Regions from separate parts of the Pseudarthrobacter sp. NS4 genome, predicted to be linked through region 2. Evidence: riboswitches for the same ligand, from Rfam matches in the RefSeq annotation. Region 2 holds a riboswitch; the other holds the start of a gene.
What was found. A riboswitch is a leader RNA that binds a small molecule or an ion and turns the genes downstream of it on or off. The one in region 2 is predicted to bind S-adenosylmethionine.
Positions count from the first base shown of each region.

Region 1: another riboswitch for S-adenosylmethionine. It lies ahead of NXY83_RS12925 (aminotransferase class V-fold PLP-dependent enzyme); the one in region 2 lies ahead of NXY83_RS03550 (cobalamin-independent methionine synthase II family protein).

Region 1 covers NZ_CP103288.1:2,739,900-2,743,663, reverse strand. Annotated here, with positions in the region: gene NXY83_RS12930 (class I SAM-dependent methyltransferase) at 1-93, opposite strand, end outside; gene NXY83_RS12925 (aminotransferase class V-fold PLP-dependent enzyme) at 208-1,632, opposite strand; SAM riboswitch class IV at 1,671-1,784, opposite strand; gene hisN (histidinol-phosphatase) at 1,946-2,758, opposite strand; gene rsgA (ribosome small subunit-dependent GTPase A) at 2,807-3,764, opposite strand, start outside.
Region 2 covers NZ_CP103288.1:742,263-746,026, forward strand. Annotated here, with positions in the region: gene NXY83_RS03550 (cobalamin-independent methionine synthase II family protein) at 1-1,192, opposite strand, end outside; SAM riboswitch class I at 1,205-1,309, opposite strand; gene NXY83_RS03555 (M14 family zinc carboxypeptidase) at 1,529-2,593, shown strand; gene NXY83_RS03560 (adenylosuccinate synthase) at 2,837-3,764, shown strand, end outside.

The DNA of each region.
Region 1 (3,764 bases), 2.0 Mb from region 2:
CCGGACCCGCTGGTAGTGCCTGCCGCCGTCCTGGAAGCTCTGGCCGAGCTCCTGGCGCCGCCCATGATCAAGCCTGGGGCCACCCCGAACCACGCGCGGCCTCCTTCGGTTTATGCCTGCGGTATCTTTCGAATTTACCGCATTCACCCCTGACTGGAGCGCCGACTCTGACCGGAGCGCGGGCTCCGACGGGAGCGCCGGGGAGGATCAGCCGTCAAGGCAGGGGGCAGCACCCGCGGTTCCCGGCGTGTTCGGAGCCCAGTGCGGGTAGGTGCGCGTGTCGTTCGCGGGAACCCAACGGCCGGCGTCCACCACGTAGTCCCACCCCAGGCCGTCGCGGCGCAGATTCCTGATGCCCGCAAGGAGCCGCTCTGCGTCCTCGAGCCTGGAACCGACACCGAAACTGGCGCGAAGGGAACCGGATGGCAGGCCCAGCCGCTTCAGCAGTGGATGGGCGCAGAAGCGCCCGTCCCGCAGGCCGATGCCATGCTCGGCCGACAGGTACGCCGCAACCAGCCCGGCGTCGTAGCCCTCGACGGAAAAGTTGACCACGCCGATGGTGTCGGTGTCCGCATTGGTGTCCTTGAAGATCTGGTGGACCGTTACACCGTCGATCTCCTGCAGGCCCTCCACCAGGAAGGAACGGATGGCGGACTCGTGTGCATGCCAGCGGCCCTGGTCCAACCCCGCGATCACCTGGGTGGCGCGCGCAAGGGTTGCGGCACCCAGTACATTGGGGGACCCGCCCTCATGGCGGGCCGGGCCGGTGGCCCAGCTGACGCCGTCGAGCCTCGCTTCCTTGACGGCGCCGCCGCCGGCAAGGTGGGGGGTACCGGCGTCGAGCCAGTCCGGGCGGCCCACCAGGACGCCTGCGCCGAACGGCGCGTAGAGCTTGTGTCCTGAGAAGGCGATGTAGTCGACGTCGTCTGCGCTGATGTCCACGCGGCGGTGCGGGGCAAGCTGGGCTGCATCCACCACGATCCGTGCGCCGTGTTGGTGTGCGAGCGTGGCAAGTGCCCGGACCGGAAGGATCTCGCCGGTGACGTTGGAGGCGCCGGTGATGGCCAGCAGGCTTACGCCGCCCTGCTCCAGTTCGGCGCGCACTGACTCGATGGTTCCGGCAATGGTGTCGGCGGCAATGATGCTGCGGTGGGGAACGCCCTGCCAAGGCAGCAGGTTGGCATGGTGCTCGATGTCCAGGTACAGGACGTCGCCGGCCGGGCGTCCGTCGGTGGCGGGGAGGCAGCCGGCCAGCAGGTTGAGGGAATCCGTGGTGTTCCGGGTGAAGATGACGGAGTCGTCAGGGCGGCCGCCCACGAAGTCCCGGACAATGCTGCGGGCATTCTCATAGACGGATGTGCTGATTTGCGATGCGTAGCCGGCGCCGCGGTGGACACTGGCGTAGTACGGCAGGACCTCATTGAGGTAGGCGGACACCACTGACAGCGCAGGGGCCGATGCGCCGTAGTCGAGGTTCGCGTACCGGACGTGGCCGCCGCTGATCAGGGGCGCCTGGATTTCCGCTCCGGTGACGGCGGCAAGGGGACGGCCGGCGACTGCCTGGCGCTCGTCAAAAGCGGCAGACGTTGCGGCGGGAATGGCGGCGTTGGGGGAGACGGTGGCAGTTGTCACAGAGACCTCACTTCAGGACAGGACTCCGGCATACAGGGAATCCGCGCTTGCCGCATCCACTCCGGACCGGCCTGGTCGTCACCCGGGGCACCCCGCCGCGAAAGGAGGGTTGCCGGCCAGCAAACCGGGGTTTTGCGCTGGCACTCGTGACCTGGTTAAGAGCGTAGAACATGCGGTGGCCAGGTTTGAAGCCGGGGCAATTGTTAAGGGTTTTGTTACGCCACGGCGGGAAACCGGCCAGTCGGCCGAAGAAAACGACGGCGGACGCCTCCTTTCGGAGGGTCCGCCGTCGATTCTTCGGTCTTTCAAATGGTTACAGCAGGTCGTCCAGGTACGGGTTCAACCGCTGCAGCACCTCCGAGTGCAGGATGGAGTTGGTGGCCAGTGCGTTGCCGCCGAACGGGCCGTCCTCGCCCTCAAGGGATGTGAAGCGGCCGCCCGCCTCCACCACAATCGGCACCAGTGCGGCCATGTCGTACAGATTGAGTTCGGGTTCGCAGGCAATGTCCACCGAGCCTTCAGCCACCATGCAGTAGGACCAGAAGTCACCGAAAGCACGGGTCCGCCACACGTCCTCGGTAAGACCAAGGAACTCGTCCAGGTTCCCGCGTTCCTTCCACCCGCCCAGGCTGGAATAGGACAGGGAGGCGTCGGACAGGCTGGAGACGTCGGACACCCGGAGCCGGGTAGCCGCGGCAAGGGAACGGCCCATGTAGGCGCCCATGCCCTTGGCCGCCCACCAGCGCTTGCCCAGGGCGGGAGCGCTCACGACGCCGACCACTGGCTCGCCCTCATCAACTAGGGCTATGAGGGTGGCCCAGACGGGGACGCCGCGCACAAAATTCTTGGTCCCGTCAATGGGATCGATGATCCACCGGCGCGAGCCGTGGCCTGTGCTGCCGAACTCCTCGCCGAGAACCGCATCGCGTGGCCGGGAACGGGAGAGCTGGCCGCGGATGGCTTCTTCGGCGGCTTTGTCCGCATCGGTGACCGGCGTCAGGTCAGGCTTGGTCTCCACATGGAGGTCCAGGGCCTTGAAGCGGCTCATGGTCTGGTCATCCACGGAGTCGGCCAGGACATGGGCCAGGCGCAGGTCATCGTTGTAGCTCGAAGCGGGTTGGATCATGGTTCCAAACTACCGTCTGCAGGCGCTTCTGCTGGGAGATCGGCTTTGTCAGTTGACGCTGCCGAGCTCCTTGGTCTCCTGTGCTTCCATCCGGGGATCCGTTCCCAGGAGCCGGCGCAGGGATGCCAGCCGGGCTTCACCGGTGGGGCCTGCATGCCCGCCGGCCACCCATGCATCGAGCCCGCAGTGCACAGCCGAGGCGGTGTGCTTGCAGCCGCGTTCACAATCGTCAGTTCCCGGGGAAAGGTCCGGGAACGACCTCAGAATCCTGTCGGGATCCACGTGCGCCAGGCCGAAGGAACGGATGCCCGGCGTATCGATGATCCAACTGCCGGGCGGGGCGTCCGCCAGACGCAGCGCCAGGGCTGACGACGACGTGTGGCGGCCACGCCCGGTCACCGCATTCACTCCGCCGGTGGCGCGTTCCGCCCCGGTGAGTGCGTTGACCATGGTGGACTTCCCGACGCCTGAGTGCCCCAGCATCACAGTGACCTTCCCGTCCAGGTAACCCCGGAGCTCAGCTACCGCTGTGCTGTCCAGCCGGGCGGACAGTCCGTCGTCGGAACGGGCGTCGATGCCGGAGGCCTTGACGTCCGCGGTCCGGCTGATAATCACCGGGAAGTCCAGATGCGTGTAGTTCGACAGGAGCTCCGCGGGATCCTTGACGTCCGCTTTGGTGACCAGCAGGATCGGCTCGATGCCGGCGTCATACGCTGCCACCAGTGCCCGGTCGATGAACCCGGTGCGGGGCTCCGGGTTGGCGGCCGCTACCACAATGACCAGCTGGTCCGCGTTAGCCACCACGGCCCGCTCCACAGGATCGGTGTCATCGGCGCTTCGCCGCAGGAGGGTCTTCCGGTCCTGGATCTTCACCAGCCGGGCCAGGGTATCGGGGTCACCGGAAACGTCCCCCACGAGTGAAACGAAATCGCCGGCCACCACGGGGTTGCGCCGCAGCTCACGGGCCCTGGCGGCAATAACTGTGCGTTCATTGCCCGAGTCCTCG
Region 2 (3,764 bases):
TGGCCCGGCGGGCGCCTTCGCCCAGTGCTTCCAGCTTGGCGATGGCGATCTGCGGGTGGACGCGCCCGCCCAGGCCGCAGTCCGTGGAGGCAATGACGTTCTCGCGGCCCACTACCTCCGCGAAACGGACGATGCGGTCCGCCACCAGGTCCGGGTGCTCCACCACATTGGTGGCGTGGGAAACGACGCCCGGGATGATGACCTTGCCCTCGGGGAGCCTGGTGTCTTCCCAGACCCGCCACTCATGTTCGTGGCGGACGTTTGCCGCTTCAAAGGAATACCCGCCGGCGTTGACCTGCAGGACCGATTCAACAATGTCCCCGAACGGGATGTCAGTGGTGTGCGGTCCATGCCAGGATCCCCAGCAGACGTGCAGGCGGATCTGTTCCTGAGGCAGGTCCCGCAAGGCCCAGTTTGTTGCCTCAACCCGCAGTTGGATGAACCTGAGGTAGTCCTCCAGGGACGGCTCAGGATTAATCTGGTCCCAGCTTTCAGCGAGTGAGGGGTCGTCGAGCTGAACCGTCAAACCGGCGTCGATGATGGCCTTGTACTCCTCCCGCATGACGTCAGCACACGCGTAGAGCAGTTCCTCATCGGACTTGTAGTACTCATTGGCGACCCGGGCACAGGAACCAGGCGAAAGGGACGCCACAAAGCCCTCCGTAAGTCCGGCGGCTGCCAGGCCCTTCTTGAGGTTGGAGATGTCCGAGGCCACCAGGTCCTGCCCCGTATAGGTGAGGGGACCCGTGATCTTGGGCTGGGTAACGCTCTTGCGGTGTGCCAGGATCCCGGACGACGGATCGGTATAGGCGTCATTGAACGCCAGCCGGTCCCGTCGGTCCGGGAACGAGGTGAGCACGATATGCCCGGGGGAAGACCGATGGACTGTGGCATCCTTCCAGCGGTCCACGTCAGTGGGCTCCAGACCCCCCAGCCGGGCGAAGGAGTAGTTCCACCACGCGCCGTAGTCGACCGAATTGGACATGCTGTGCCCGTATTCGCCGTCGTTCGGAATATCCACTCCGAGGTCCTTCTGCCGCTTGACGACATCGGCAACTGAAGCTTCGAGAAGTTCCAGGAACGCAGGCGTGATGCCTTCTGATTCCTTAGCGGCATTGGCGGCGATCAGTTCCGGGGTGCGGGGCAAAGAACCGGCGTGGGTGACGCGGATATGGTCAGTGTTGAGGGACATGCTGGAATTTCCTTTCCATCGGTCCTGGCAGTAGCACCGTCACAGGCAGGATACCTGCTGAATGTGGGGTTGCTGCGGCTTCAACGATCCAGGTCTCTCAGCCGCTCCGGATGGGTACTCACACTTAAATCCAGCACGGGGGGCGGTGGCAAATTCGCTTCGCTTTGTGTCGCGCCCGGTGGGCCGGACGGCAGACTTTCGATTCGTAATAACTGGCTGCATATTCCTGTCATGTCCATTGACAGTATTTGTCCACGTTGGTTGGCTGATGTCACAGCCGCAATGGGGGACATGGCGGCTGGTGGCAAACCAACGCACTCGGAAGAGGTAAAGCACGTGAGAAAATCCCTGGCAACTTTCAGAACTGTGGCCGTGTCCGGAGTCCTGGCACTGGCAGTCGTGGCAGGACCTGCCCCGCTGGCCAAGGCCGTTGGTGAAGGCCCCAACTATGACGGGAACGGCCAGATCACGACCTCGAAGCTGGCCACCTATGACCAGATGGTTTCCTTCTTGAAGGACCAGGACGCCCGCCAGTCCGCCATGGAACTCGAGGTCATCGGACAGACGGTCAAGGGACGCGACATCCACTTGGTCAAGTACATTTCGGACCCGGCCAAGCCGACCATCCTGTACCTGACGCAGCAGCACGGCAACGAGCAGCTCACCACCGAGGGCGCCCTGGAATTCGTGAAGCACCTGGGGCCGGGTAAGTCCGCCGACATCCTGGATGGCGTGAACATCCTGATTGTGCCCATGCTCAACGCGGATGGTGCCATGGGGGACGTGAACTTCCCGCTCGACGGCTATCTGGCCAAGGGTGACCGCCACATGACCCGCTACAACGCGGAGGAGGTGGACTTGAACCGCGACCACGTGGCCAAGATCCAGCCGGAAACCCAGGCATTGCACAACAACGTGATGCGCAAGTACAAGATCGACTACATGATCGACCTGCACCATCAGGGCACCCGCAGTGAACGCCACGGAAAGCTGGTGTCCGGCTCCATCCTGTACCCCACGACGCCGAACGCCGATCCTGCTGTGGTGGAGAAGTCCAAGCAGCTGGGCGCGGTGGTGTTCCACAACGTGGACTCCACCGGCTGGGGACACCTGGGCAAGTACGCGGGCGGCAGCGCCGAAACCATCAGCCGCAACGGCATCGCCGTCGAGTACGGGATCGCAACGCTGCTGTTTGAAATGCGCGGCATGTCCGACCACTACCTGGACGGTTACGCCCTGGGCCTCCGGAGCAACGGGTACCTGATCAAGCAGACGGTCACCACGCTCACCGCTACCGCCGCCGCCATTGCAGACGGATCAATCGCCGCCGCTGACACCTCCTTCTGGGACAGCCTCGCCACCCAGACCTCCCGGCCGGGTGAGGAAGCCGACGACGAGTAGCACCACCGCTGACAGTCCGCCGCGGTCCTTTACCCTGCAAGAAGGACCGCGGCGGTCCAGCGAGTGGATAAAGTCGCCCATCGGCTAAACTTGGGTGGTAAGAGCCCCGGAACTCTTGCGTCGCTGTGCTGCCCCGCGGACCAGCGAAGGCCGGTCCATTCGGGGCATTCTCATGAACGGCGCTTCGCCGGCCAGCCACTTTGTGGCCGGACCGGGCAGCCCGAACGAATGGGGGAGGATCCCATGCCAGCAATTGTGATCGTAGGAGCCCAATGGGGCGACGAAGGAAAAGGCAAGGCCACTGACCTTCTGGGTGGCCGCGTCGACTACGTTGTCAAACCCAACGGCGGCAACAACGCCGGGCACACCGTCGTCGTAGGCGGTGAAAAGTACGAACTCAAGCTGCTGCCGGCAGGCATTCTCAGCCCCAACGCGGTCCCCATTATCGGCAACGGCTGCGTTGTTAACCTGGAAGCACTCTTCCAGGAGATCGAAGGCCTCCAGGCCCGCGGCGCCGACACCTCCAAGCTCCGCGTCTCCGCGAACGCGCACCTTGTTGCTCCCTATCACCAGGTGCTGGACAAGGTGACGGAGCGCTTCCTCGGAAGCCGCGCCATCGGGACCACCGGACGGGGCATCGGTCCTGCCTACATGGACAAGGTTGCCCGGCTGGGCATCCGTGTCCAGGACGTGTTCGACGAGTCGATCCTCCGCCAGAAGGTGGAAGGTTCGCTGCGCCAGAAGAACGAACTCCTGGTCAAGGTCTACAACCGCCGTAGCGTGCTGGTGGATGAGATCGTGGAGTACTTCCTGTCCTTTGCCGAGCGGCTCCGCCCGCTGGTCATCGACAGCACTTTGGTCCTGAACACTGCACTCGACGAGGGCAAGGTGGTCCTGATGGAAGGCGGCCAGGCGACGTTCCTGGACGTGGACCACGGCACCTACCCGTTCGTGACCTCCTCCAATCCCACCGCCGGCGGCGCCTCCGTGGGATCCGGCATCGGGCCCACCCGCATTTCCCGCTCCATCGGCATCATCAAGGCGTACACCACACGCGTCGGCGCCGGCCCGTTCCCCACTGAGCTTTTTGACGAGATGGGCGTGTACCTCCAGAAGACCGGCGGCGAGTTCGGCGTGAACACTGGCCGCCCGCGCCGCTGCGGCTGGTACG